2 linked regions of the Blastococcus colisei genome follow. Each later gene encodes a partner of the first gene's protein in a complex. Links are inferred from orthologs where the notes say so. Each region holds a gene or a part of one and is shown on either strand. Other genes may lie near its edges. The genes, in order: uvrB and pcrA.

The links.
Region 2: the proteins of uvrB (region 1) and pcrA are in contact, whole or in part, in a crystal structure (PDB 7EGT), measured with the Thermus thermophilus proteins. The link is inferred for Blastococcus colisei from one-to-one orthologs. Residues at the interface, in WP_096411307.1 of Thermus thermophilus: Glu23, Leu25, Arg26, Asp27, Gly28, Glu29, Arg30, Phe31, Arg55, Glu326, Asp327, Phe328, Glu379, Ser382, Gln383, His398, Gly400, Arg401; in WP_096412145.1 of Thermus thermophilus: His654, Arg656, Phe657, Gln666, Asp668, Glu669, Lys680, Arg681, Leu682, Ser683, Lys685, Tyr686, Ala687.

What each region holds. Positions count from the first base shown.
Region 1 is NZ_VFQE01000001.1:1,878,515-1,893,072, forward strand. Bases 5,506-8,438 are described here. They hold uvrB (excinuclease ABC subunit UvrB), read left to right. Parts: upstream 5,506-5,879; coding sequence 5,880-7,997; downstream 7,998-8,438. Other genes in these bases: FHU33_RS08960 (TerC family protein), read left to right, coding at 8,292-8,438. Also shown: FHU33_RS08940 (ABC transporter permease), read left to right, coding at 1-866; treY (malto-oligosyltrehalose synthase), read right to left, coding at 966-3,269; glycogen debranching protein GlgX, read right to left, coding at 3,290-5,401; more of FHU33_RS08960, read left to right, coding at 8,439-9,368; FHU33_RS08965 (TerC family protein), read left to right, coding at 9,535-10,629; FHU33_RS08970 (MFS transporter), read left to right, coding at 10,675-11,997; FHU33_RS08975 (alpha/beta hydrolase family protein), read left to right, coding at 12,064-14,118; FHU33_RS08980 (alpha-hydroxy acid oxidase), read left to right, coding at 14,178-14,558. UniProt on the Escherichia coli protein: The UvrABC repair system catalyzes the recognition and processing of DNA lesions. A damage recognition complex composed of 2 UvrA and 2 UvrB subunits scans DNA for abnormalities.
Region 2 is NZ_VFQE01000001.1:800,013-814,633, forward strand. What follows is about bases 7,217-10,212. They hold pcrA (DNA helicase PcrA), read left to right. Parts: upstream 7,217-7,556; coding sequence 7,557-9,869; downstream 9,870-10,212. Other genes in these bases: FHU33_RS03910 (chorismate mutase), read right to left, coding at 7,217-7,222; FHU33_RS03920 (M23 family metallopeptidase), read right to left, coding at 9,973-10,212. Also shown: FHU33_RS03870 (PspC domain-containing protein), read right to left, coding at 1-404; FHU33_RS03875 (ATP-binding protein), read left to right, coding at 540-1,745; FHU33_RS03880 (response regulator), read left to right, coding at 1,742-2,401; FHU33_RS03885 (short-chain fatty acid transporter), read left to right, coding at 2,510-3,853; FHU33_RS03890 (PIG-L deacetylase family protein), read right to left, coding at 3,858-4,592; RNA polymerase sigma factor SigJ, read right to left, coding at 4,603-5,514; FHU33_RS03900 (carboxymuconolactone decarboxylase family protein), read right to left, coding at 5,511-6,083; FHU33_RS03905 (hypothetical protein), read left to right, coding at 6,576-6,869; more of FHU33_RS03910, read right to left, coding at 6,932-7,216; more of FHU33_RS03920, read right to left, coding at 10,213-10,821; FHU33_RS03925 (esterase/lipase family protein), read right to left, coding at 11,148-12,047; FHU33_RS03930 (hypothetical protein), read left to right, coding at 12,330-13,334; icmB (coenzyme B12-dependent isobutyryl CoA mutase small subunit), read left to right, coding at 13,370-13,771; FHU33_RS03940 (CocE/NonD family hydrolase), read right to left, coding at 13,845-14,621. UniProt on the Escherichia coli protein: A helicase with DNA-dependent ATPase activity. Unwinds DNA duplexes with 3'-5' polarity. Translocates on single-stranded DNA with 3'-5' polarity. Initiates unwinding more efficiently from a nicked substrate than double-stranded DNA.

The sequences.
Region 1 (14,558 bases):
GCCGGGTGTCACCGAACTACGGCGATCTGCACCGGATCGAGCCGGTCGAGGGCCGCTGGCTGCGCGAGGAGGACCGCGAGAACCTCTCCCCGGCGGTGGTCGTCAACGAGGCGTTCATGGCCGCTCTCGGCGTCCCGGACCTCACCGGCCGGCCCACCGTCGTCATCGGCGGGCCGACTCCGGTCACCGCGACCATCGTCGGCGTCGTCCGCGAGGGCTACGGCGAGGAACTGGTCGCGTATCGGATCGACCGGTCGACCGGTCCGTGGGATGCGGCCACGGCGGCGGACCCCGCGACGGCGATGTACGGCGGCCCGAGCACGCTCGAGCTGTGGGTCCCGGCCGAGCAGACCGACCAGGTCATGCAGACGGTCCGCCACGATCTCGCCCTCGCGCTGGACGGCGTCCAGGTCGACGCCTACCGGACCGACCCCCAGGGTGCCGAGGAGACCATCGCCATGCTGCGGCTCGCCATCCGGGGTGCCGGTGTGGTGGTGCTGATCCTGGGCGGCCTCGGCGTGCTCAACATCGGGCTGGTGACCGTCCGCCAGCGGATCCGCGAGATCGGGGTCCGCCGCAGCTTCGGTGCCACGTCCGGCCGCATCTTCGCCGCCGTGATGCTGGAGAGCGTCTGCGCCACGGCGCTGGCCGGACTCCTCGCGGTCGGGGCCGCGATCGTCCTCGTCCGGAACCTGCCGCTGGAACAGCTGCTGAACAACGGCATCCCGATCGCGGACCTGCCGGGATTCCCGGTGGCCGCAGCGATCGAGGGCATGATCGCCGCCACGGCCGTCGGCGCTCTGGCCGGGCTGCTGCCCGCGATCATCGCCGTCCGCGCCAAGGTCATCGACGCCATCCGTTTCTGAACCGGCGGCCGCCCGTCGCTGGAGCGACCAGTGGACCTGTATGGCCCAGAAGACGTCCGCGAACGGGACGCAGGGGTCCACTGGTCGCCGGGTCCCCGATCAATCGCGGGTGAGCAGCGCCACGGGGAGGCGGGTCAGCAGCGCGTCGACGGCCAGGCCGTCCATGTCGGAGACGACCCGCTCGCCGGTGAACAGGTCGCGCCAGGCGCCGGTGGGCAGCTGCAGGGCCGTGTCGCCCCAGCCCGTGGCCGCCAGTCCGGCCGGCAGGCGGGTCGCCACGACGACGGCTCCACCGCGGTCGTAGGCGACGAGGTGTTCGGCGGCCGACCCGGTGACCCCGACCGGCTCGTACCCGCCGAACCACTCGGGGTGGTCGCGGCGGGCACGCAGCACGCGCGAGACCACGAGCAGCTTGGCCGCGCCGCTGTCGTCGACCGCCGGGATCTCGCCACGGTCGAGGTCGGCCAGGAGCTTCCGGCGCAGGGCGTAGTCGACCGGACGGCGGTTGTCGGGGTCGACGAGCGAGAAGTCCCAGAGCTCGGTGCCCTGGTAGACGTCCGGGACGCCGGGCATCGTCAGCTGCAGCAGCTTCTGGCTCATCGAGTTCGACCGGCCGAACGGCGCGATCCGGGTGACGAAGGCGTCGATGTCGGCCGTGGTGGCGGGATCGTCGTACGCGGCGTCGACCAGCGCGTGCAGGTGCTCTTCGAACTCCTGCACCGGATTGGTCCAGGTCGTCGATGTGCCGGCCTCGCGGGCGGCCTTCTCCACGTAGGCCTGCGCCCGCTCCCGGGAGAGCGGCCATGCGCCGACGATGTTCTGCCACACCAGGTGGGCCAGCGGCCGGTCCGCCAGCGGATGGCGCTCCAGCAGCGTGCGGACGAGCTGCGCCCAGTCGCTCGGGAGCTCGGCGAGCACGGCCAGGCGGGCGCGGACGTCCTCGCTGCGCTTGGTGTCGTGGGTGGACAGCGTCGTCATCGACTCGGGGTAGCGCTCCGCGCGGCGCTGCTGTGCGGCGTGGAACTCCGCGACCGTGCTGCCGAAGCGCGCCGGGTCGCCGCCCACCTCGTTGAGCGCGACGAACCGCGCCCACCGGTAGTAGGCGCTGTCCTCCACGCCCTTGGCCATGACCGGGCCGCTGGTCTGCTCGAACCGGGTCGCCGCCTCCGACCCGGCGGAGGACAGGACGGAGTGCAGGGCATCGACCGCGGCGACCAGGTCCGGGCGGCGGTTGCGGACGGCGGTGACGGTCGCGTCGAGGTGCTCGCGACCGTCGGGCAGGTAGCTGCGGTAGACGGGGAAGCTGGCCAGCAGCTCGGCCAGCGCCTCGGTCTGCTGGGCGACGTCGACTGCGCTGTTGCCCGCCCACCCGAGCTTCCCGATGACCCGGACCAGCCGGGCGACCTCCGAGCCGAGCATGCCGTCGGCGACCTCGCGCTTGCAGTCGTGGACCAGCTGCTCGTAGTCGACGTCCTTGCCGGCCAGCTCGGTGTCCAGCGCGGTCAGCGCCGCCTCGCCGGCGGGGTCGATCAGCACCTCGTCGACCTCGGCGAGGGCGTCGTAGCCCGTCGTCCCGGCGGTCCGCCACGACTCCGGCAGGTCCTCGCCCGGCTCGAGGATCTTCTCCACGACCGTCCAGCGGTTGCCGGAGGCCTCGGCGAGGCGATCGAGGTATCCCTCGGGGTCGGCCAGGCCGTCGGGGTGGTCGATCCGCAGGCCGTCGACGGCGCCGTCGTCCACCAGTTGCAGGACCAGCTCGTGGGTGGCGTCGAAGATGGCCGGGTCCTCGACGCGCAGCCCGGCCAGGGTGTTGATGGCGAAGAACCGGCGGTAGTTCAGGTCGGCGTCGGCCCGGCGCCAGTCGACCAGCTCGTAGTGCTGGCGGGCGTGCACCTCCTGCGGGGTGCCGGCTCCGGTGCCCGGCGCGATCGGGAAGCGGTTGTCGTAGTACCGCAGCTCACCGTCGACCACCTCCAGCTTCTGGACGTCGTCCGCCGAGCCGAGGACCGGGATGCGGACCTTGCCGCCGCCGAACTCCCAGTCGATGTCGAAGGCGGCCGCGTGCGCGCTGTCCTGGCCGTGCTTCAGCACGTCCCACCACCAGGGCGCGGCCGCGGGGTCGTCGACGCCCATGTGGTTGGGGACGAGGTCCAGCACCAGACCGAGCCCGTGCTGGTGCAGGCCGGCGACGAACCGGTCGAAGCCGGCCCGCCCGCCGCGGGCCTCGTCGATGTGCGCGTGGTCGACGGTGTCGTAGCCGTGGTTGCTGCCTTCGGCCGAGCGCAGCAGGGGAGAGGAGTAGGCGTGGGTCACCCCGAGGTCGGCCAGGTAGCCGGCCACCTCCGCGGCGTCCTCCAGGCGGAACCCGGCGTGCACCTGCAGGCGGTAAGTGGCGGCCGGCACGCGCCGGCGGTCGTCCTCCGTCACAGCGCGGGGCCGGTGAGGACGACGATCGAGCGCCCCTGCACCGTGACCGTGTCGCCCGGCTTGACCTCGACGGGCTCGACCTCGTTCATCTCCGCCGTGTCCAGGACCGTCGTCCAGTTCTGGCAGTAGTCGTCGCTGGGCAGCGTGAAGTCGAGTGGCTCGTGCGAGGCGTTGTACGCCAGGAAGAAGTGGTCGTCGGTGACGTACTCGCCGCGCTCGTCCATCTCCCGGATGCCGACGCCGTTGAGGTACACGGCCAGCGACTTGGCGTAGGCGGCGTCCCAGTCGTCCTCCGTCATCTCCTCGCCCGCGGGCGTCAGCCAGGCGATGTCCGGCACGGGATCGCCGAGTCCTCGGCGGACCGGACGGCCGTGGAAGAACCGGCGACGGCGGAACGTCGGGTGTTCGCTGCGGAGCTTGGTGACGGCCTTGGTGAACTCGAGCAGGCCCTCGTCGACGTTCTCCCAGTCGATCCAGGTGAGCTCGGAGTCCTGGCAGTAGCCGTTGTTGTTGCCGCCCTGCGACCGCCCCAGCTCGTCGCCGTGCAGCAGCATCGGCACCCCCTGGCTGAGCATCAGCGTGGTGATGAAGTTGCGGCGCTGCTGCGCCCGCAGCTGCAGGATCTCCGGGTCGTCGGTCTTCCCCTCGACCCCGCAGTTCCAGCTGCGGTTGTGGCTCTCGCCGTCGTTGTTGTCCTCGCCGTTGGCCTCGTTGTGCTTCTCGTTGTAGGAGACGAGGTCGTTGAGGGTGAAGCCGTCGTGCGCGGTGACGAAGTTGATGCTTGCCATCGGACGGCGCCCCGAGTGCTGGTAGAGGTCCGACGACCCGGAGATCCGGTCGGCGAACTCACCGATCGTCCCGCCCTCGCCCCGCCAGAAGTCGCGGACCGTGTCGCGGTACTTGCCGTTCCACTCGGTCCAGAGCGCCGGGAAGTTGCCCACCTGGTAGCCGCCCTCGCCGACGTCCCACGGCTCGGCGATGAGCTTGACCTGACTGATGATCGGGTCCTGGTGCACCAGGTCGAAGAACGCAGCCAGCCGGTCGACGGCGTGCAGCTCGCGGGCCAGGGTGGAGGCGAGGTCGAAGCGGAAACCGTCGACGTGCATCTCGGTGATCCAGTAGCGCAGCGAGTCCATGATCAGCTGCAGCGACTGAGGCGTCCGGACGTTGAGCGTGTTCCCGGTACCGGTGTAGTCCATGTAGTACTGCTTGTCGTCCTCGACCAGCCGGTAGTAGGCCTGGTTGTCGATGCCCTTGAACGACAGCGTCGGACCGAGGTGGTTGCCCTCGGCGGTGTGGTTGTAGACGACGTCGAGGATGACCTCGATGCCGGCCTCGTGCAGGGTCCGCACCATCCCCTTGAACTCCTGCACCTGCTGACCCGCCGTGGTGTCGCTGGCGTACTCGTCGTGCGGCGCGAAGAAGCCGATCGTGTTGTAGCCCCAGTAGTTGCGCAGGCCCTTCTGCTGCAGGGTGTCGTCCTGCACGAACCGGTGCACCGGCATGAGCTCGATCGCGGTGACCCCCAGCTCGGTGAGGTGCTCGATGATCGCCGGGTGCGCGATGGCTGCGTAGGTGCCGCGCAACTCCTCCGGGATCCGCGGATGGGTCATCGTCAGGCCCTTGACGTGGGCCTCGTAGATGACCGTCTTGTTGTACGGCGTCTTCGGCGGGCGGTCGACGCCCCAGTCGAAGTACGGGTTGACGACGACGGACTTCGGCATGTGCGGTGCCGAGTCCTCGTCGTTGCGCTCCTTGGTCTCGAAGTCGTAGCCGAAGACCGACGGGTGCCAGGCGATCTGGCCGTCGATCGCCTTGGCGTACGGGTCGAGCAGCAGCTTGTTCGGGTTGCAGCGCTGGCCCTCGGCGGGGTCGTAGGGGCCGTGCACCCGGAAGCCGTAGCGCTGGCCGGGATGGATGCCGGGGAGGAAGGCGTGCCAGACGTACCCGTCCATCTCGGGGAGGCGGATGCGCTCCTCGTTCCCCGCTTCGTCGAAGAGGCACAGCTCGACCTTCTCGGCGACCTCGCTGAAGATCGCGAAGTTGGTGCCGGTGCCGTCGTACGTGGCCCCGACGGGGTAGGCACTGCCGGGCCAGACCTGGGTCATCCTGGGTGTTCCTCCTGCGCTGGTGGCCCCGTGCCGGGGGCCGATGGGTCTCTCCGGCGATCTTCGCGGAGGAAGCATGGTGGGGCTGGACAGGGGTTTGTCGTGCCCTGGCGCGAGGCTGCGCACACCTGACTTCCCTGTGAGGCGCGACCCTTTCGTCCGGGGACGACGACGCCCCCCGCGGTCGGGCCGCGGGGGGCGTCGTGCGCAGGTCCGACGGGCCGCGGCGGGCAACCGCGCCGGGCGGGCGATGGACGACCCCGGGGGGCCGGACGCCGCGATCCGGGGTCCGACCTCGCCCGGCAACTCCGGGTGGCGCTGGTCCCCGGTCTGGAACCGCTCCTGCGACCAGGCACGCTAGGGGGGCGCCGCCGTCGAGGACAAGTAGCGGATGAGTTCCGGATGGCCCCGGGCGCACCAGTCGGCCCACGGAACCGCTCGGGCCCGTTCTGTCACACCGCCGTCGTACCGTTTCCCCGTGCCCACATCCACGGAGATCCGGCCCACGCAGGGGCGGTTCCAGGTCGTCAGCGAGTTCGAGCCCTCCGGCGACCAGCCCGCGGCCATCACGGCGCTGGCCGAGAAGGTGAACGCGGGGGAGAAGGACGTCGTCCTGCTCGGTGCCACCGGTACGGGCAAGTCGGCGACGACGGCCTGGCTCATCGAGCAGGTGCAGCGCCCGACGCTGGTCATGGCGCCGAACAAGACCCTCGCGGCCCAGCTCGCCAACGAGTTCCGCGAGCTGCTGCCGAACAACGCCGTCGAGTACTTCGTCTCGTACTACGACTACTACCAGCCCGAGGCCTACGTCCCGCAGACCGACACCTACATCGAGAAGGACTCCTCGGTCAACGACGAGGTCGAGCGGCTGCGGCACTCGGCGACGCAGAGCCTGCTCACGCGCCGGGACGTCGTGGTGGTGGCCACCGTGTCCTGCATCTACGGCCTGGGCACCCCGCAGGAGTACGTGGAGCGGGCGCTCAAGATCAGGCTGGGGGAGTCCCGCGACCGCGACGAGCTGCTCCGCACGCTGGTCACCGAGCAGTACACCCGCAACGACCTGTCCTTCACCCGCGGCACCTTCCGGGTGCGCGGCGACACGATCGAGGTCTTCCCGGTCTACGAGGAGCTCGCCTGCCGGATCGAGATGTTCGGCGACGAGGTGGAGCGGCTGTACTACCTGCACCCGCTCACCGGCGAGGTGGTCCGCGAGGTCGAGGAGCTCTTCGTCTTCCCGGCCACCCACTACGTCGCCGGCCCCGAGCGCATGGAGCGGGCGATCGGGGGCATCGAAGCCGAGCTCGAGGGGCGGCTGGCCGAGCTGGAGCGCCAGGGCAAGCTGCTGGAGGCCCAGCGGCTGCGCATGCGCACGACCTACGACATCGAGATGATGCGCCAGGTCGGCTTCTGCTCCGGCATCGAGAACTACTCCCGGCACATCGACGGCCGCGCGCCCGGCAGCGCCGGCTCGTGTCTCATCGACTACTTCCCCGACGACTTCATGCTGGTCATCGACGAGTCGCACGTGACGGTGCCGCAGATCGGCGGCATGTACGAGGGCGACATGAGCCGCAAGCGGACGCTCGTCGAACACGGCTTCCGGCTGCCCTCGGCGATGGACAACCGCCCGCTGAAGTGGGAGGAGTTCACCGACCGCATCGGCCAGACGGTCTACCTGTCGGCGACGCCCGGGAACTACGAGCTGGGCCGCACCGGCGGTGAATTCGTCGAGCAGGTCATCCGCCCGACCGGGCTGATCGACCCGGAGGTCGTGGTCAAACCGACCAAGGGGCAGATCGACGACCTCGTGCACGAGATCCGCATCCGGACGGAGAAGGACGAGCGGATCCTGGTCACCACGCTGACCAAGAAGATGGCCGAGGACCTCACCGACTACCTGCTCGAGCTCGGGATCAAGGTCCGGTACCTGCACTCCGAGGTGGACACCCTGCGGCGCGTGGAGCTCCTCTGGGAGCTGCGGCAGGGCGAGTACGACGTGCTGGTCGGCATCAACCTGCTGCGCGAGGGCCTCGACCTGCCCGAGGTGTCCCTGGTGGCCATCCTCGACGCCGACAAGGAGGGCTTCCTCCGGTCGGGCACGTCGCTGATCCAGACCATCGGCCGTGCGGCGCGCAACGTCTCGGGCCAGGTGCACATGTACGCGGACAAGGTCACCCCGTCGATGGCGCTGGCGATCGAGGAGACCAACCGCCGCCGCGAGAAGCAGATCGCCTACAACACCGAGCGCGGCGTCGACCCCCAGCCGTTGCGGAAGAAGATCGTCGACATCCTCGACGGCATCTACCGCGAGGCCGAGGACTCGGAGTCCGCCGAGCTGATCGGCGGCTCCGGGCGGCAGCAGTCCCGCGGCAAGTCGCCGGTCCCTGGTCTCTCGTCGAAGAAGAAGGCCGGCAAGGCCGGGTCGATCGATGTCCAGGGCCTGCCACGCGCCGAACTCGCCGACCTGATCACGCAGATGAACGAGCAGATGCTGGCTGCTGCCCGGGAGCTGCAGTTCGAGGTCGCCGCGCGGCTGCGCGACGAGCTGACCGAGCTGAAGAAGGAGCTTCGCCAGCTCGACGCCGCCCACGCCTGAGAGGAGCAGCGCGGCCGGGAACAAGGCAGCGGGTACGACCGTTGGCGACGTGAGGACCACGCGTCCCGGGAACGGGCACGTGGTTCTGCTGTGGAGGGGAGTATCCCGCCGCGGCAGCGTCGTCAGTACGAGGTCCCCACGGATCTCCGGCGCTGCCGGTCGTCACGCCAGGCGACGGGAGAGACCTCCGGAACCGACCCTGAGCGGCGCGAGCGCGCCGCCGAGTCTCCGGAGGACTGAACCTTGGACGTGCCCTTCTGGGTATGGGCTGTCACGGTCACTGCGATCGTGGGCATGCTCGTCTTCGACCTCGTCGGTCACGTGCGCACGCCGCACGCACCGACGCTGCGCGAGTCCGCGATGTGGTCGGCGCTCTACGTCGGCATCGCGATCGTGTTCGGCTTCCTCGTCTGGTGGGGCTGGGGCGCCGGCTTCGCCGGCGAGTACTTCGCCGGTTACGTGACCGAGAAGAGCCTCTCGGTCGACAACCTCTTCGTCTTCGTCCTGATCATGGCCGCGTTCGGCGTGCCACGGGAGCTGCAGCAGAAGGTGCTGCTCTTCGGCATCACGTTCGCGCTGGCCCTGCGGACCGTCTTCATCGTCGTCGGGGCGGCGGCCATCGCGAACTTCAGCTGGGTCTTCTACCTGTTCGGCGCGATCCTGATCTACACCGCGTGGATGCAGGCCCGCAGCGGCGGCCACGAGGACGAGGACGACTACAAGGAGAACGCCGTCCTCCGGTTCGCCCGCAAGCGCCTGCGGACCACGGACGAGTACCACTCCGACCGCATGACCGTGAAGCTGGACGGCAAGCGGTTCCTCACCCCGCTGGCCATCGCCCTGATCGCTATCGGGACGGCCGACGTCATCTTCGCCGTCGACTCGATCCCGGCGATCTTCGGCCTCACCCAGGAGACGTTCCTCGTTTTCGCCGCCAACGCCTTCTCGCTGCTCGGGCTGCGGCAGCTGTTCTTCCTCATCGACGGGCTGCTCGACCGGCTGGTCTACCTCTCCTACGGCCTCGCGGTCATCCTCGGCTTCATCGGCGTGAAGCTCGTCATCCACGCGCTGCACGAGAACGAGTTGCCGTTCATCAACGGCGGCGAGCACGTCACCGTGATCCCCGAGGTGTCGATCACGGTGTCCCTGCTCGTCATCCTCGCGACGCTGGTGGTCACGACCGTGGCCAGCCTCTGGCGGGTCCGCCACGACCGGCGTGAGCACCTCGTCGCCGAGGTGGCAGCGGCCGACCCGACATCCCTGTCGGCCGGTGAGGAGACGCCGGTGGACTCCCTCCGGGCGTCCAGCGAGTCCGACACCGACCGAGCAGGTAGCGTGAGCGCCGCGAACCCGGGCCGACGCGAACACTGACGATCGCGGCCGCCGGGGGGATGCGAAGGAGGGGAGTATCCCCCCGCGGCAGCGTCGTCATCACGAGGTCCCATGGCCTCCGGTGCTGCCGGTCGCGCGCCCGCCGGCGTGCGGTGGGAGAGACCTCCGGTGCTGAGACTGCTTGTCCCCCGGAGGAACCCACCGCATGGAGCTACCCGTCTGGTTCGAGATCACGACGTTCGTGGGGCTCACGGTCCTGCTGCTCGCCGACCTCGCCATCGTCGCTCGTCGACCGCACGAGCCCTCCATCAAGGAGGCCAGTCTCTGGGTCGGCTTCTACGTGAGCCTGGCGCTGATCTTCGGCGTCCTGATGCTGGCGTTCACCAATGGCACCTACGCCACGGAGTTCTACGCGGGCTGGCTCACCGAGTACTCGCTCTCGGTCGACAACCTCTTCGTCTTCGTGATCATCATGGCGCGCTTCCAGGTGCCACGGAAGTACCAGCAGGAAGCGCTGATGATCGGCATCATCATCGCCCTGGTCCTGCGCGGGATCTTCATCCTGATCGGTGCCGTGGTCATCGAGCGGTTCGTGTGGGTCTTCTACATCTTCGGCGTCTTCCTGATCTACACCGCGGTCAACCTCGTCAAGCACCGTGGCGAGGACGAGGACTACGAGGAGAACGCCTTCATCCGGCGGATGCGCAAGATCCTGCCGATCACGAAGGACTACCACGGCGCGAAGATCCGGGTGAGCGAGAACGGCAAGAAGATGTGGACGCCGATGATCGTGGTCATCCTGGCGCTCGGGACGACCGACCTGATCTTCGCGCTGGACAGCATCCCGGCGATCTTCGGCCTGACCCGGGAGCCGTTCATCGTCTTCACGGCCAACGTCTTCGCCCTGATGGGCCTGCGTCAGCTGTACTTCCTGCTCGGCGGCCTGCTGAAGCGGCTCGTGTACCTCTCGCTCGGACTCGCGGTCATCCTGGCCTTCATCGGCGTCAAGCTGATCCTGGAGGCGCTGCACGAGAACCAGCTGCCGTTCGCAGGCGAGCGCGAGCCCATCGAGGCGGTGCCGCACATCCCGATCTGGCTCTCGCTGTCGATCATCCTGGGTGTGCTGATCGTCGCCACGGTGGCCAGCCTGGTGAAGACCCGCGGTCAGCTCGCCAGCGCCGGGCCGCCGGACATCGACCCCGAGACGGCGAAGTCCGTCCCGACCGGGGGTCCCGAGGCCGCGGCCGCTGCCGAGGCCCGCATCGCCGACGAATCCGGCGAGGAGCGCAGCCGCCGCTGAGCGGCGGCGGAACAGACGTCGGCCGCGGCCGGTTGACTCGTCTCCGTGGGTGAGGGGACGGACGCCGGCCGCGTCGCCGGGCTCGTCGGGTTGCTCTTCGGCCTCGCCGGGATGGGCAGCGCAGCCGTCGCGGTCACGCTGCCGGCGATCGCGGCCGACCTCGACCTCACGACCGGCGGGGTCTCATGGGTCATCAGCCTCTACGCCCTGATGCTCGCGGTGGCGACGGCGATCTACGGCCGGGCTGCTGACCTGGCGGGCATCCGCCTGCCCCTCCTGGTAGGGGTTGGCCTGATGGCCGGCAGCGCGGTCCTCGGAGGCTTCGCGCCCAGCATCGAGGTGCTGCTGGCCGCTCGGGTGCTGCAGGGCATGGGAGCGGCCGCGGTGCCCGTCCTCGGCATGGCCATCGTCAGCGCCCGTTACGAGGGCGCCGTCCGGACCACCGCCCTCGGTCAGGTCGCCGGGACGGCAGCCGCCGTGAGCGCACTCGGCCCGCTGGCGGGTGGCCTGGTGGCCGATCTGGCCGGCTGGCGGGCAGTCGTCGCGCTTCCCGCGCTCGGACTCCTGGTCGTCCCCGCTCTGTGGCGAGCCCTGCCGACGCAGGGAACGGGTGCCCGGCTCGACGTCCTGGGCGCGGTGCTCGTGGCCGCCACGGCGGCCGGACTGGTGCTGCTCGTGCAGTCGCCTGCCTCGGGAGTCCTGGTGGCGACGGTGGGGGCCTTGCTGCTGGGCCTCGGCGTGCCCGCCGTCGCGGCCCGGGTCCGCCGCCGCCCGGAGGGCTTCCTCCCGCGGCGAGTCGTCCGTGAGCCCGTCGTCGTCCGCAGCGCACTGGCCGCCTCGGCCGTGCCGGCGGCCTGGTTCGCTCTGCTGATCGCTGTTCCGGCGGTCCTCGCCGTGCGCGGGTGGACGCCGCTGCAGGTGGGACTGGCGCTCGTACCGAGTGCCGTCACCGGCTTCCTCGCTCCGCGTCTCGCGGGTCCACTGCTCGCGCGCCTCGGGCCGGCCCGGTCCCTCGTCGTCTCCGACGCGACGGCGGCGGTGGCGATGGTCGTCGCCGCCGTGGGAGCGGCGCGCGGCTCGGCGGCTGTGCTCGTGACGGCGGTGGTCCTCGTGACGCTGGCCTTCGGTCTCGGCCAGCCGGCCCTCATGGCCGCCGTGGGCGGTGCCGTGGCGGCGGACGTCCGCGGCGTGGCCCTGGGCATCGCCACGCTGGTCTTCCTCGTGGGCGGGGGCGTGGGCTCCGCGGTCGTCGGCGGGATGGGGGAGGTCCTGGGTCTCGATCGCAGCCTGCTGCTGCTTGCGACGCTGCCGCTCCTGGGCAGCCTGGCGCTGGTGAGCACCATTCGCGCGCGGACGATCCGGTCCTGAGCCCAGCGCTGCGGGTCCGGAGGTCACGCGGCGCCCTGCACCCCGGACGGACTAGCGTCGCGGGCCATGCGCCCTGACGATCTCGCGCTCCTGCGCACGCCGGGGGTGCCGGCCGTGTCCCCGGACGGCCGGATGGCCGTCGTCGCCGTGGCCCGTCCGGACCTGGAGGCCGACGAGTACCGGAGCCAGCTGTGGGCGGTGCCCACCGACGGGTCCGCGCCGGCTCGTCCGGTGACCTCCGGTTCCCGCGACAGCGCCCCGGCGTTCTCACCGGACGGCCGCTGGCTGGCCTTCCTCAGTGCCGAGCGGGGCGGGAAGCCGCAGATCTGGCTGCTGCCGACCGCCGGCGGGGAGCCCCGCACGCTCACCTCGCACCACCTCGGCGCGGGGGCGCCGGTCTGGTCACCGGACTCGCGTCGCCTGGCCTACGTCGCCCGGGTGCCGGAGCCCGGCCGCTACGGCACGGTCGACGGCGTGGGGGCCGAGGCGGAGGCGCCACGGCTGATCACCTCGCTGCAGTACCGGCGCGACGGGGTCGGGTTCCTCGCCGACAAGCCGAGCCAGGTCTTCGTGCTCGGCCTCCCGGCCGACTTCGCCGACGACATCGCCCAGCTGCCGGAGCCGGTGCAGGTGACCACCGGTGACGCCGACTGCGAGGACGTCACCTGGCGCCCGGACGGCGGTGAGCTCGCGTTCGTGTCCGCGCGCCACCCGCGGGCCGACCGCGATCTGGTGCGAGACGTGTACGCCATCCGGCCGGACGGGTCCGGGCTGCGGCGGGTGACCGCCTGCCGTGGCGACACCGCGCTGCCGGCCTACGCCGGTGACGAGCTGTACGTCACGGCAACGCCGGACCTCGGCCCCGAGGGAGTCGACTTCGTCGCCCGGCAGGCGGTGCCGTGCCGGGTTGCCGGCGACGGCGCCCTCGAGCCGCTGCTCGACCCGGAGGAGCACCACCGCGGGGACGAGACATCGTCCACGGTCGTCGTCGACGGCGCGGTGCTGGTCGGCGTCGAGCGGCGCGGCAGCGTCGAGCTGCTGCGGGTACCGCTGGACGGCGGCGTGCCCGAGGCCCTGATCGACGGGCCGTTCACCGTCCGCGGCTTCGCGGCCGCCGGGGGAGTCGTCGTGGCCGTCGTCGCGCACGACCGGTCCGCCGGTGAGCTGATCGCGCTCACCCCCGGACAGCGCCGGCTGCTCACCGCATTCGGCCGGACGCTAGGCGAGACCGGTCGCGTGCACCGGATGGCGGAGCGGACGGCCCCGGCTCCGGACGGCCATCAGGTGCACGGGTGGGTCACCACCCCGCCGGGTCCCGGTCCGCATCCCGTGCTGCTGACCGTCCACGGCGGGCCGTTCGCGCAGTACGGCTGGACCCTGTTCGACGAGATGCAGACCTACGTCTCCGCCGGGTATGCGGTGGTCCAGTGCAATCCGCGGGGCTCCTCCGGCTACGGAGCCGAGCACGGCCGGGTGATCCGCGGCGGCTGGGGCGGGCTCGATGCCGGTGACGTCCTGGCCTTCCTCGACGCGGCCCTGGCGGACCCGGCGCTCGACGCCGACCGGGTGGGGGTCATGGGCGGCTCCTACGGCGGCTATCTCACCGCCCTGCTGATCGGGCGGACCAACCGCTTCGCCGGTGCCGTCGTAGAGCGGGCGTTCCTCGACCCGGTGAGCTTCGTCGGCTCGTCCGACATCGGCTGGGTCTTTCCCGACCAGTACCTCGGGACCGATCCCCACCGGCTGGCGGCGCAGAGCGCGATGACGAACGCCCCCGGGATCACCACGCCGACCCTCGTCGTCCACTCCGAGGAGGACTGGCGCTGCCCCGTCGAGCAGGGTGCCCGGCTCTACGTCGAGCTCAAGCGCCGCGGCGTCCCCTCGGAGCTGCTGCTCTTCCCGGGGGAGGGACACGAACTGAGCCGCTCGGGGCGGCCCCGCCACCGGCTGGCCCGGTTCGAGCACATCCTCCGCTGGTGGGCCCGCTGGCTGCCGACGGAGCAGAACCCCGGATCTGGAGCGGACGAGCTGGTCGACCAGCCCGTCGCGGACGGCGAGCTGATCGACGTCGAACCGGCCGGCGCCGAGCCGCTCAGCGTGCGCGCCACCCGCGTGAACTGATGTCCCGCGCGATCGAGCTCCTGGCAGGGTGGCGGCACTCGGGTCGCCGGAGGAAGGAAGTGCACACCGTGGTCGAGCGCCGGTTGCCCCGCTGGCAGGAGCTCCAGGAACTGGTGAGGCCGCGACGCCCGTCCGGGAACGCGACCGAACGACGGCTCGCGCGGGCGGCCACGATCGGCGACCTCCGGGAGATCGCTCGCCGGCGGGTGCCCCGCGCTGTCTTCGACTACACCGACGGCGCCGCCGGGGCGGAGATCAGCCTGCGGCGCTCGCGCGAGGTGTTCGAGCGGGTGGAGTTCCGGCCGCGGGTGCTGCGGAACGTCTCCGTGGTCGACCCGTCGACGACGCTGCTGGGCACCCGCTCCGCCCTGCCGCTGGTCTTGGCGCCCACCGGGTTCACCCGTCTCATGCACACGGAGGGGGAGTCGGCCGTCGGCCGG
Region 2 (14,621 bases), 1.1 Mb from region 1 along the record:
TTCAGCAGGGTCAGGAAGCCCATCGCGATCAGCAGGCCGGCGATGGTCAGGCCCGGGACCGGCGACCGCGGTCCGGCCGGCTGCTTCGCCACCGCGGTGCCCGCCGGTGCGCCCGCGGTGGAGGGGGGCCCGGCAGGCATCAGCACCCAGAGCAGCAGGTAGACGATCACGCCGGTGCCGGCGGCGAGGGTCAGGGCGACGAAGCCGACCCGCCAGAGCAGCGCGTCGATGCCGCTGTACTCGGCCAGGCCGCCGTTGACACCACCGAGGATCTTGTCGGTGCGGCTGCGGCGCAGCTGCGGGCGGACCGGCTGCGGTCCCTCCGGTGGGGGCGGCGGCCAGGACGGCGGCTCCATCGGCGGCGGCAGGGGAGGGGGAGCTGCGGGAGGCGGTGCGGATGTCATGTCACAGAGCCTGCCGACCGGGCGGGCCGGAATCCATCAGGGAACGCCCCCATCCGACCCTGGATCGGCCGGGACTGCTCTTCCAGGGTGATCACCCGTGTCGGAGCGGGGGGCAGCGGTGCGACGATCGAGTACGTGACCACCACTGCGACCGGGGCGCTGCCCGGCACGACGGCCGCCCGGCCGCCGCTGGTGCGCCCACGGTCCGGGCGGCTGGTGGCAGGCGTCGCGGCGGGGACGGCCGCGCACCTGCGTCAGGACCCACTGGTGGTCCGGGTCGCCTTCGTCGTCCTGGCGAGCTTCGGCATCGGCGTCGTCATGTACGCGCTGCTGTGGCTGACCATGTCCGTGGCCGCGCCGGGGGAGGACCCGACCCCGGGCGCCGTGCAGCTGATGCGGCCCACCGGCCGCCGGCAGCTGATCACCCTGGTGCTGCTCGGGATCGCTGCCGTCACGGTCATCGGCCAGGTGGCCAGGCTCAGCAGTGGCGACCTGGTGCTGCCGCTGATCGTGGTCGCCGTCGGCATGACCGTCATCTGGCGGCAACTGGACAGCGACCGCACGCTCAACGTGCCCGGCGTCCGCTGGGCCCTCGCCGGGGGTGCCGCCCTGGCGGCGGGCGGCGTGATCCTGCTGCTGGCGACGACCGGACAGCTCGCCAACGCCCGCAACGGCTTCGCCGCCACCCTGGTCATCCTCACCGGCGTCGTCCTGGCGACGGCGCCGATCTGGCGGCGGCTGCTGGACTCCCGGGCCGAGGAGCGCACGGCGCGCATCCGGTCGGAGGAGCGGGCCGCCGTCGCCGCCCACCTGCACGACTCCGTGCTCCAGACGCTGGCGCTGATCCAGCGCCATGCCGAGGAGCCGCAGGCGGTCGGGCGGCTGGCCCGCAGCCAGGAACGGGAGCTGCGCGCCTGGCTGTACGACCCGCAGGTGGTCCGCGAGGGCGGTACCTGGGCCGGGCTGGTGGCGCAGATGGTGTCCGACGTGGAAGCCGACCACGCCCTGCTGGTGGAGCCGGTCGTCGTCGGGGACGCCCCGGTGGACGAGGCGCTCGCGAATCTGGGCTCGGCGACCCGCGAGGCGCTGGTCAACGCGGCCAAGCACTCCGGGGCCACGGCGGCCGACCTGTACACGGAGGTCACGCCCGACCGGGTGTCGGTCTACGTCCGCGACCGCGGCACGGGGTTCGATCCGGCGGAGGTGCCCGACGACCGCCGGGGGCTGCGCGACTCGGTCAGCGGCCGGCTGGCCCGGCTCGGGGGGACGGCCGTGGTGCGGTCCGCGCCCGGCGAGGGAACCGAGGTGGAGCTGGTGCTCCCGAGAGGAGCAACCCCATGATCTCCCCGCGCGTCTTCGTGGTCGACGACCACGCCATGGTCCGTGCCGGTGTGCGCGCCGAGCTGGGGGACGACGTCACGTTCGTCGGTGAGGGTGTCGACGTCCCCTCGGCCGTCGACGGCATCCGCGCCACGCGACCGGACGTCGTCCTGCTCGACGTGCACATGCCGGGCGGGGGTGGCCGGACGGTGCTGGAGACGCTGCGCACCGAGCTGCCCGACGTGAAGTGGCTCGCGCTCTCGGTGTCCGACGCCGCCGAGGACGTCATCGCGGTCATCCGGGCCGGCGCGAAGGGCTACGTCACCAAGACCATCTCCGGACCGGACCTGCTCGACGCCGTCCGCCGGGTGGCCGACGGCGACGTCGTCTTCAGCCCCCGGCTGGCCGGGTTCGTGCTGGACGCGTTCTCCGCCGGCGGGCCGTCGGCGCCGGAGCCGGAGGAGGAGGCGACCGACCCCGGGCTGGACCTGCTCAGCGCGCGTGAACGCGAGGTCATGCAGCTCCTGGCCCGTGGCTACACCTACCGCGAGATCGGCTCCCGGCTGTTCATCTCGGTGAAGACCGTCGAGTCCCACGCGTCGAACGTGCTGCGCAAGCTCCAGCTGTCCAACCGCAACGAGCTCACCCGCTGGGCGGCGACCAACCGCCTGCTCTGACCGGTCCGCCCCGGGCGCCCGCCGAGCGCCGACTCACGGTCACCCCCATGATGCTGAGGGCGGGGGTGAACCAGGTCACGCCCGCAGCCCCGTGAGGAGATGACGCCGATGCTGCGCACCTTGTCCCGCCCGCTGGTTGCCGGCGTGGAGCGTTATCTCCCCGGCGCCTTCGTCTTCGCGGTGGTCCTCACCGTCATCGTGGCCGTGCTCGCGCTCGTCTTCGGCGACGTCGGACCCGCGGAGCTGACGCGGGCCTGGGGCGACGGGCTGGCCGGCCTGCTGGCGTTCATGACGCAGGTGGCCCTCGTGCTCCTGCTGGGCTACACGCTGGCGCTGACCCGGCCGGTCAAGGCGGGCCTGATCCGCATCGCCGATCTGCCCAAGAGCCCCCGCGCGGCGTACGCGTTCGTCGCGTTCGTCTCCGCGGTGGCGTCGCTGATCAGCTTCGGGCTGGGGCTGGTGGTCGGTGGCGTCATCGCCCTCGAGGTGGGTCGCGCCGCTCGACGCCGGGGCACGAAGCTGCACTACCCGCTGCTCGTCGCCAGTGCCTACTCCGGCTTCGCCGTCTGGCACATGGGGTACAGCGCCACCGGTCCCCTCGCCGCCGCGACGCCCGGCAGCTTCGTCGAGGAGGCGATCGGCCGGACCATCCCGATCAGCGAGACGGTCTACTCGCCGTGGAACCTCATCGCGATCGTGGTCGCCGTCGCGGCGATCCTCGGGACCGTCGTCCTGATGGCCCCGAAGGGCAAGGACCGGATCATCGAGCTCCCCGAGCGGATGGGGGAGGAGGAGCCCGACGTCGCGCTGAAGGACCCGGAGACCCCCGCCGAGCGCATGGAGGCCTCCCGGCTGGTCACCCTGATCCCCGGCCTCGCGCTGCTGGCCTACCTGGGGGTCTACTTCGCGCAGGAGGGCTTCGATCTCACCCTCGACATCGTCAACTGGAGCTTCCTCGCCGCCATCCTGCTGATCGTGCGCAGTCCGGCAGAGCTCGCCGAGCTCGTGGGCGGGGCGGTGCGGACGGTCGGCGAGGTGCTGCTCCAGTACCCGCTCTACGCCGGGATCATCGGGATGATGACCGCCTCCGGGTTGGCGGCCCAACTCAGCGGCTGGTTCAGCGACATCTCCAGCCCCGGCACTCTGGGGCTGTGGGCCTTTCTCTCGGCCGGCCTGCTCAACATGTTCGTCCCGAGCGGCGGCGGGCAGTTCGCCGTCCAGGCGCCGATCTTCCTGAACGCTGCCGACTCGCTCGGGGTCGATCCGGCCGTCATCACGATGGCGATCGCCTACGGCGACCAGTGGACCAACATGATCCAGCCGTTCTGGGCGCTGCCGCTGCTCGCCGTCGCCGGGCTCGGGGTCCGGGACATCTTCGGGTTCACCGCGATCACCTGCCTGATCACCGGGATCGTGTTCGGCGGGACGATGCTCGTTCTCGGAGCCGGTTGAGCGGTCAGGCGGTGTGGACGACGTGGAAGGCCTCGGCGAGCCTGCCGTCGGCCAACCCGAAACGCTGCGCCGTCTGACCCATCCAACCCGTCACGAACTGCTCCAGCTCGGGCATGTGGCCGACCTGCGTCACGTGGCAGCGCAACGCGGCCATCTTGCGGTCGAGCACGTCGGTGACGTCCACGGGGTGGTCGGCCCGCGGGCTGGCGCCCAGCCACACCTCCGACACCGTCCAGGCCTCCAGCCCCTCCTCGTCCAGCAGCTCCGGGAACGCGAACGGATTGCGGGCGTCGGGGTAGACCGCGCGCATCGTCGCCTCGCCGACGGTCATGTGGTCGGGGTGGCTAGCGGCGACCCGCTCCCAGAACCGCTCCGGCGAGGTGGTCAGGACGCGCTGCGGCTTCACCTGCCGGATGACCCGGCTGATGTCCCGGCGCAGGTCGAGGGTCAGCTCCAGCCGCCCGTCGGGGTAGCCGAGGAAACGCACGTCGCTCACTCCGACCGCGGCTGCGGCGGCCTGCTGCTCGGCCCGCCGGAGGATCGGCATCTGCTCCCGAGGTGTCTCGTCGAAGCCGCCCGCGTCGCCGTCGGTCACGATGCAGTAGACGACCTCGGTGCCGGCCGACGTCCAGGTCGCGACGGTCCCCGCCGACCCGAAGTCCACGTCGTCGGGATGGGCGAGGACGCAGAGGACCCGCTCGACGTGCTCGGCCGGATTGCGGGGGAGGGGCGGGGTCACCCGCGCGAGCCTAGAAGTCGTTCGCGGCGGCGGAGAGGCCGGAGAGCTTGTCCGGGTTCCGCACGATGAGGACCTGCTCGACGACGCCGTCGGCCACGACCAGCGACATCGCCAGCAGCGGCTCCTCCCCGGCCCAGGCCACGATCCCGGGGGCGCCGTTGACCTCGGCGACCTCGACCCGCAGGCCGGGAAGGCTGAAGCCCTGCGTCGCGGTCGCGGCGACGAACCGGGCGACCTTCTCCGCACCCAGGATGGGGCGGAGCGCGGCCTTCGCCTTGCCGCCGCCGTCGCTGACCAGCACGACGTCCGGCGCGAGGACGGCCAGCAGCGCCGCCAGATCACCGGAGGCGCAGGCGGCGAAGAACCGCTCGGTCACCTCCCGCTGCGACTGCCGGTCGGTGTCGAAGCGAGGACGGCGGGCGCGCACGTGCTCGCGGGCGCGGTGGGCCATCTGGCGGACGGCGACCTCGGTGCGGCCCAGCGTGCCGGCCACCTCGGCCATCGACATGCCGAACACCTCGCGCAGCACGAAGACGGCCCGCTCCGTGGGGGAGAGCGTCTCCAGGACCACCAGCAGAGCCAGCGACACCTGCTCGCCGACCTCGGCGGCCTCCGTCGGGTCGACCGGTGCGGACCCGGAGGCGACCAGTCCCGCGCCGGTCAGGAGCGGTTCCGGCAGCCACGGACCGACGTAGCTCTCCCGCCTGCTGCGGGCCGAGGTCATCCGGTCCAGCGCGAGCCGAGTAGCGGTCTGCACGAGGTAGGCCCGCTCGTCCGCCACCTCGCTCCGGTCGGCCGCAGACCAGCGCAGCCACGCGTCCTGCACGACGTCCTCGGCGTCGGAGACGCTGCCGAGCATCTGGTAGGCCACCGAGAACAGCAGCCGCCGGTGGCGGTCGAACGGAGCGAGCGCCGAGGTCATGCCGGGCGGCCGGGGATCTCGCAGCGGTCCCTGAAGCCCTGGCTGGTCAGTCCGAGGGCGCTGTTGAACCGCGACCGGCTGTTCTCCACGGACACCATCATCGTGAGCTCGACCAGTTGGGCGTCGTCCAGCCGGCGACGCAGTGCAGCGACCATCTCGTCGGTGACCCCGACCGGCGTGGTGCTCATCGCCTCGGCGTAGGCCATCACCTGGCGCTCCAGGTCGGAGTAGACGTCGCTGTCGCGCCAGCGCGGGACGTCGCGGAGCTTGGCCGGGTCGACGCCGTCCTCGGCGCTCACCCAGTAGCCGAAGTCCATGCACCAGGAGCAGCCGATCGTGGCGGCCGAGGACATGACGGCCAGCGCCTTCAGCGTCGGGTCGAGGTGGTTCCACCGGGCGAGCGACTGCTCGTACCGGATGTAGGTGCGCAGGACGCGGCCGTTGTGCGCGATCGCCGCACCCGGGTCGAGAACCGTGCCGTAGGTGCGGCGCGAGTACCACTGGGTGAGCCGGTTGAGCAGCGTGCGGGGCGGGTCGAGGGGGATGCGGGCGTCGTCGGTCGCGGTCATGTCGGTTCCTCTCCATCGGGTGGGTGCACTCATGGAGACGGAACAGCGCAGCCGGATGTGACACGGCCGGGAGATCAGGGCCGGAGCCGGTCGGGTCCAGCCCCTGGCGACCCGACCGGCCCGGCGACCGGATGCACCCTCGGCCCCTCGGAGAGCGGCGAAGCGGTGGCGCCCGGTCCCCGGCAACATCCGGGCGCTCCGCGGGGTCACGGCGGACACGCCCGGTCGCGCCGGACGTCGGGATCAGCAGAGGCCGGGTGCGATACGTCGCACCCGGACGGGCGCACGGGCGCAGTGACGGGACGCGGGTGCAGATGCTGTCGCCCGGAACCTGGCGGCGACGTCGGCGGGCAGGCGGTGCCCGAACGGCGGCACGGGCATCGGTTCGTGCATCGGCCTCACGTCCTTCCGGTGGGCGGTGACCGGAGGAGGCGCGGGACGGGACGCCGGATACAGCGCCCGCCGCGAGAGGCCGGCGGGCACACTCTCGCGGTGGACACCTTCACCCTCTTCCTCGCGCTGCGTCCCGAACCACCGCTGGACCAGGCGGCCGTCGACGCGCTGGGTGGAGTACTGCGCCCCGGGGACGACGACCTGCGCGTGTGGCGCGAGGAGGGGCGCGGCCTCCTCCGGGTGTCGACGGAGACATCCGCCGAGGGGCTCGAGGCGGCGCTGGAGCTCGCGCACGGGCTGGGCGCCGAGGTGCTGGCGGAGTGCCCGGGGACGCTGCTCGAGGTCTCGGCCCTGGGGGACGAGGACTCCCTGGTCTGGCGCGCGGTCCCCTGACGGTCCCGCTGTACGGCCCCGTCCCGAGGCTCGCCCTGAACGTCGAAGGACGGGGACCTCGTTCAGAGCCGGCCGCGACCCTGACGGAGCAGCATCATGCCGAGCGCGGCGCCGTCGGCACCCAGCGCCGCCTCGAACCGCGCGAGCACCTGCTGCTCACGGGAGAGGTTGAGTCGCGTGCCGCCGCTGGCCGACCGCAGCGCGCCGATCTCCTGCGAGATGGCCAGCCGGCGCCGGACGAGCTCGATGATCTCGGCGTCGCACGCGTCGATCGCGGACCGCAGTTCGCCGATGCGCTCGATCTCGGTGCCGGTGACGGCGACGGGCGCGGAGGAGGCGGTGAGGGCGCTCATGGGATGTCCTTCGGGTGCTGGTGGCCCGTAGGTCCCCGGAAACGAGAAAACGCCCCGGGGCTCTTCGGGCCCGGGGCGTCTGTTGCGGCGGAGTGCTCAGCCAGCGGTGACGGACACCGGATCCCGGTGACCGTAGTAAAAGCTGACCGTGGCGAGCACGGACCGGAGTCTGCCACAGGTCCGACGCGATCGCCACGATCGGCTCGTGGGACGGGTGGGGTGGACGTGGACGGCGCCCGGGGAGTGTCCCCCGTCCGGCTTACAGTGATGTGGTCATGAACCCACCCCACGAAAACGCTCCGCTGGCGCTCCACGTCTCCGCGGGGACCCCGGGATGAGCGTCCAGGAGGCCCTGACCGGGCCGCAGCAGTCCCTGCCCGGAACCGAGGCCCTCCAGCGCACCGCCAAGGGCCCCGTCGGGCGCGAGCTCGAGCGGATGCTCGCCGGTCTCAACGGCCCACAGCGCCAGGCCGTCGTCCACGAGGGCGGGCCGCTGCTCATCGTGGCCGGCGCGGGCTCGGGGAAGACCCGGGTGCTCGCGCACCGGATCGCCTACCTGCTGGGTGCGCGCCACACCCAGCCCGGCGAGATCCTCGCGATCACGTTCACGAACAAGGCCGCCGGCGAGATGAAGGAGCGGGTGGCCCACCTCGTCGGGCCGCGCGCCCGCGCGATGTGGGTCTCGACGTTCCACTCCATGTGCGTGCGCATCCTCCGCGCCGAGGCCGCCAAGCTGGGCCTGAAATCGTCGTTCACGATCTACGACCAGGGCGACTCGGTCCGGCTGATGACGATGGTCGCCCGCGACCTCGACCTCGACGCCAAGCGCTACCCGGGCCGCAGCCTCGCCGCGCAGGTGTCCAACCTCAAGAACGAGCTGGTCGACGAGGAGGGCTACGTCCCGCAGACGGCGCCGGAGAAGGTGCTCGCGGAGGCCTACAAGCTCTACCAGCAGCGGCTGCGCCAGGCGCACGCCATGGATTTCGACGATCTGATCATGAACACCGTGCACCTGCTGCAGGCGTTCCCCGACGTCGCCGAGCACTACCGGCGCCGCTTCCGGCACGTGCTGGTCGACGAGTACCAAGACACGAACCACGCCCAGTACATGCTGGTCCGCGAGCTGGTGGGCGACGGCACGGGCCCGGTGCCCATGGCCGAGCTGTGCGTCGTCGGCGACGCCGACCAGTCGATCTACGCGTTCCGCGGCGCGACGATCCGCAACATCGACGAGTTCGAGCGCGACTACCCGCAGGCCACCACGATCCTGCTGGAGCAGAACTACCGCTCCACCCAGCGGATCCTGAAGGCCGCGAACCAGGTCATCTCGCGCAACACCGGTCGCCGTCCCAAGAACCTGTGGACCGACTCCGGCGACGGCGAGCTGATCGAGGGCTACGTCGCCGACAACGAGCACGACGAGGCCGCCTGGGTCGCCGAGCAGATCGACGCCCTGGTCGACGAGGGCGTGGCCCAGCCGAAGGACATCGCAGTCTTCTACCGGACCAACAACGCCTCCCGTGTCTTCGAGGAGGTCTTCATCCGGGTCGGCATGCCCTACAAGGTCGTCGGCGGGGTGCGCTTCTACGAGCGCAAGGAGGTCCGCGACGCGCTGGCCTACCTGAAGGTGGTCGCCAACCCGACCGACATCGTCAGCCTGCGCCGGGTCATCAACACCCCGAAGCGCGGCATCGGCGACCGGGCGGAGGCATGCATCGAGAACTTCGCCGACCGCGAGCGGATCCCGTTCGCCTCGGCGCTGCGCCGGTGTTCGGAGGTGGGTGAGCTCGCCACCCGCTCGCTGAAGTCGGTCCAGGAGTTCGTCGCGCTGCTGGAGGAGTTCGAGCAGCTGGTCGAGACCGGTTCGGGGCCCGCCGCGCTGCTGGAGAGCATCCTCGACCGCACCGGCTACCTCGCCGAGCTGCAGGCGAGCACCGACCCCCAGGACGAGGGGCGGGTCGACAACCTCAACGAGCTGATCTCGGTGGCCGCGGAGTTCGAGGCAGCCAACCCGAACGGGACGGTCACCGACTTCCTGGAGCAGGTGTCGCTGGTGGCCGACGCCGACCAGATCCCGGTCACCGGCGACGACGCCGGCGTCGTCACGATGATGACGCTGCACACGGCCAAGGGCCTGGAGTTCCCGGTCGTCTTCCTGACGGCGCTGGAGGACGGCGTCTTCCCGCACCTGCGCGCCCTGGGGGACCCGCGAGAGCTGGAGGAGGAGCGGCGGCTGGCCTACGTGGGCATCACCCGCGCCCAGCAGAGGCTGTTCCTCTCACGGGCCCAGGTGCGCACCAGCTGGGGGCAGCCGTCGTACAACCCGCCGTCCCGGTTCCTGGACGAGGTCCCGCCGGACACGGTGCACTGGGCCCGGCTCGAGCCGGCCCCGGCGTCGACCGGCTACTCGTCGGCCCAGTCGCGGGTCGCCGCGACCGGTCTGTCGACCGGTGGCCTGCGCGGTGGCGCGGGCAACCGGGCGGTCATCGCGGTGGACGTCGGCGACCGGGTCAGCCATGACGCGTTCGGCCTGGGCACCGTGGTCGAGGTGACCGGCGTGGGCGACAAGGCCCAGGCCACGGTCGACTTCGGCTCCGGCGGCACCAAGCGCCTGGTCCTCAGGTACGCCCCCCTCGTGAAGCTCTGACTCCCTGGCTCAGCCGTGCTCTAGGGGTTGTTCTCGCCCTTCGGGGACGATGCAGCGCTCCGAATGTGTGAAGAACACTCCCGAAGCCGCGCTCGAACGACCGTCAGATCTGCACGCCGCGCTCGGCGAGCCAGTCCTGCGGGTCGAGCGGGCGGCCGTCGATGTCGCCGCGGTGGATCTCGTAGTGCAGGTGCGGCCCGGTGGAGTAGCCCTCGTTGCCGACCTTCGCGATCTGGTCGCCGGCGTGCACGATGTCGCCGGCCCGGACGTCGTAGTACCGCATGTGCCCGTAGATGTGCACGTTGCCGTCGGCGTCCTGGATGTAGACGGCATTGCCGAAACCGGAGACGCGGCCGGCCTTGATGACCACGCCGTCGGCGGCCGAGTAGATCGGAGTGCCGAGCGGGGCGGCCAGGTCGAGGCCGTAGTGCATCTGGCCCCAGCGCATGCAGTAGCAGGTGGTGAGCCGGCCCTGGGTGGGGAGCACGGTCTTCGGGGCCCGCGCGGCGCGGGAGGCCGCGAGCTCGCCGAGCCGGGCCTGCGCCTCCGCTTCGGAGATGCTGCGGCGCACGCCGGCGTCGTCGATGCCCCCGCTCAGGGCGAGGTCGGCGGCGACGCCGAGGCCGTAGTCGGAGGCGGTGCCCGTCAGTTCGTCCGATGGTCCGGTGAGGCCGGGGACCGCCGCGAGGACGGCGCCGGCGATCAGGGCGGCGAGCCAGAGGTGGGCTCGGCGGCCGGGAGGGTGGGGGAGCCGCCGGGTCCGGGGGCGCGTGGCCGGCTCCGCGGTGACCGGCTCCGCGGTGACCGGCTCCGCGGCGGTGGCCGTCGGCCCCGCCGTGGAGACGGCGGCGGGCGCTGTCCGCGTGGCGTCGACGATGGGGGCGCCCAGGGAGGCGGTGTCGCGCTCGGTCCCGGGCCGCTCGAGGACCTGGGGTGCACTGCTGCGAGACATGGCGCACCTTCCCGGACGAGCGCTGCCCTGCCGAGCCGTGTGGCGGCCCGCCGGGGGAGCGGCGGTGGCTGAGGACGACCGGGTCCGGTCGTCCACCGGTGGTCACCGGCGCCGTGATCGAACCGTAACGATGTGTCATGGCACGGCAAAGCACCGCACGGCACGTGTCGCGTTGTGTGCGCGGTGTGATGAGGCTCGGACGGCAGGACGGCAGGACGGCAGGACGGCAGGACGGCAGGACGGCAGGACGGCAGGACGCTGGCACGCGGGTACGACGGAACCGGCATGACCGCGGCCGCGCCTACGGCGACGCGCCCGGGAACGGCTCAGGCGACGGCGGTGCGGCCGACCGCCGGCCGGTCCGTGGCCTCGCGACGGCCGGCCAGCGTCGCGGCGACCTCGTCGACCACCTGCCGGTGCCGGGGCAGGCTCATGTGCCCTACTCCCCGGACCAGGACGTTACGGGCGGCGAGATCGGGGTGGTCGCACCGGCCCGACCGCGTCGGCAGTACCACCTGGTCGAGATCGCTGTAGATCGCCGTGACCGTGGTCCGGCAGGCAGGGGCGGGCTCGGCGAGCTCCCGCAGCACCGGTGATCCCGGCCGGAGCTGGCGGATCAGCGGGGTGGGGACGACGTGGGCGAGGACCGAACCCTGGTGCGGGGTCCCGAGGGTCACCAGCGACTCGACCCGACGGTCCCCGCCCTGGCGCTGCACGTGGTAGCGGGCGATCAGTCCCCCGAGGCTGTGCCCGACGACGTGCACCCGGTCGTAGCCGGTCTGCTCGCAGAGGCGCTCGATGTGCGCGCCGAGATCGGCCGCTCCGCGGGCGACGTCGGTGAGGAGCGGGCTGTAGTTCCAGGTGCAGACGTGGGCGAACCCGCGCCGGCGCAGGCTGCGCTGCATCACGGAGAAGACCGACCGGTTGTCCACCAGGCCGTGCACGAGCAGTACCGGGATGCGGGCGGCCAGCGGATCGGCGGCGAAGAGCGCCCGCACCGTGGGTGGTTGCTGCCCCGGGCGGTTGCGCGGGTCGGGCCGCAGTGCCGGTACCCGCGTGCCGAGGGGATACATGAGCACGTGGGCGCCGACCCAGGCGAGTTCGGTGAGGCCGCCGGTCAGCGTGGCGGGGCTGCACAGGGCGCGCAGCGTGCCCCCTGGCGTGCCGACGGGTGCCGGTCCGGTGTGCGACTCTGGGTGGCGCTCCGGACCACTCGTTGCACGCATGACCGATCTCCCCGACTGTCCTCCACCGGCATCGGCGCGGTTCGGCCTCGCTGGTCCGTGGATATGTGTCCGTCGATTTCACGGTAATGCGCTCGTGTGATGCGCATCACACACGACTCTCCGGATCGTCGGCGGATCGAGTCCGGTTCGTGACCGGATCGCTGCCATCCGGAACCACGCGACCGCTGCCCGCGGTCGCAGACTGAGGTCGATTCCGACGACCTGGGAACCGAAGGGGGAACCGTGTCCCGCGACGCCCGAACGGGGCCGACCAGCCGCCGCGTGACGCCGACCGCGCGCCGCGGTGCGGTGCGGCCGACGCCGTCGGCGCGCCCGGCCACGCAGCAGGCAGGGACGCCGACGCCGGGGGAGGGGCTCGTCGTCGGCCCGGTGCCCCCTGGTGCTCGCGTCGCCGGGGTGCTGCTCGTACTCGCCGCCCTGGCCGGCGTCGCGGCCGCCTTCCCCACGTATCTGGTCGTGGGCGGCCAGGACCTGTCGGCGGTGGACGGGTTCGGCAGCGCGCTCGTCGCCCTGCTCGTGCCCGGAGTCCACCTCGCTGTCGGCGGCGCCCTCCTCCGGGGAGCGGTGCCGAAGTTCGGTCTGGCCTACGCGGGTGTGGCCGGGGCGCTGGGTGTCGGACAGCTGCTGATCGAGCTCTACCACGGCAGCAGTTCGACGACCCGGCCCGCGGTCGAGGTGCTCGCCGGGGAGCGCGTGCTCACCAGCGGCGTCGAGGCGGCGCCCGGCTGGGTCCTCGGCGTCGTCGCCCTCGGGCTCACCGTCCTCGCGGGCGTCGTGGCCATCTGGTCGTGGGGTCGGACCGTCATGGAGGACGGCGGCGCGCTCGACTCCGTCCGCTCGGGCCTGGCCGGCTCCGCCGTGCTGCTGGGCGTCACGGCCGTCCTGTGTCTCTCGCTGCCGTCCTCCGACGTGCCCGACGAGCTGGTCACCGACCCCGCGACGGGTCTGGAGACCGTGGTGACCCAGGAGGGCCCGCGGGCGTTGCTCGAGCGCCCCGGGCTCGCGCTCCTGGGTGGGTTGCTGCTCGCCGGCGCCGTCGTCCTCTGCTCGGTCATCGCGCCGTCGCTGCGCCCGCGCCTGGCCGTCGTCGGGGGCCTGCTCGGCGTGACCGTCGTCGTCCTGGGGGCGGCGCTGACCGGGGTGCGGGACGCAGCCTCCTCCGGCGAGCTGGAGTGGACCCTTCCCGGAGCGGGCCTGCTCGTCGCCGGGCTGGCTTACGCGGCGCTCACCGCGCTCGCCTGGCGCCTGCGCCGTGGCCGTTCCTGACCGCGATCAGCGCAGCTGCTCCTAAGCTACGTCTCGTGGACGAACGCATCCGGGTGGTCATCGCCAAGCCGGGCCTCGACGGGCACGACCGCGGCGCGAAGATCGTGGCGCGTGCACTGCGCGACGCGGGCATGGAGGTCGTCTACACCGGCCTGCACCAGACGCCGGAGCAGATCGTCGAGACCGTGATCCAGGAGGACGCCGACGCCGTGGGGCTGTCCGTGCTGTCCGGCGCCCACATGACGCTCTTCGCCCGCCTGCGCGAGCTGATGGACGAGCGCGGCATCGACGACGTCGTCGTCTTCGGCGGCGGGATCATCCCCGACGAGGACATCCCGGAGCTCGAGCGCCTGGGCATCGGCCACATCTTCACGCCGGGCGCGACCACCACCGAGATCGTCGACTGGGTGCAGCAGAACGTCGGCGCCCCCGCCTGACCACGGACCAGGCATAGGTACCAATACCTGCGTCTCGGGGCCCAGAACGCAGGTATAGGTACCTATGCCTGGCTCAGTCGACGACGGGCAGCGTGAGCTGCTGGATGTGGTCGGGGCCGGTCGCGAGGCTCACCGGCTGCGGCACGGTGGACCCCCGGTAGGCCAGGTCGCCGCCGGCGAGGACCACGGCCAGCCGGTGACCGGCCTCGAACCGGTGCACGATCGCCGGCAGCTCGATGGTGACCGGCTTCGTCACGTCGGCGACGCGCGCGGGGGAGATCAGCCGGTACGGCAGCTCGACCGTGCCGTCGGGGCCGATGTCGTAGACCTTGGCGTAGACCACCAGCTGCCCGGCCGGTCCGGTCGGCTGCGTCGCGGCCACCGCGGGGGCATCCAGCTGCACGGTGAGCCGCGGGGAACCGACGACGTCCAGCGGCTCGGCCAGCGGCGGCGTGGCGAAGCGGATCGCCGTCCCCGGGGGATCGGTCACCGGACCCGACTGGTCGAGGAATGCGGTCTCGGTGTAGTTCGGCCCGAACGGCGCCACGCTGCTGTACGCGCTGACGCCGGGGACGACCTCCGCCTGGCTGTCGACCAGCGCACCGCCCTGGAGGCCGCCGCCGGACAGGTGCAGCGTCCGCTCCTCACCGACGGGGTAGGACGGCGCCGAGGCGTAGGCCTCCTCGATGTCGCCGGTCTCCTCCATGACCCAGCCGCGGTAGTAGTCGAACGCCGGCTTCGGAGCCGGGCCTCGGCCGCGGACGTAGTGGTCGAACCAGGCGAGCGCCTGGCGGCCCTGGTAGGAGTCCTCCGGGTTGCGCTCGTCCAGCTCTCCCGGCCGCGGGCTCGG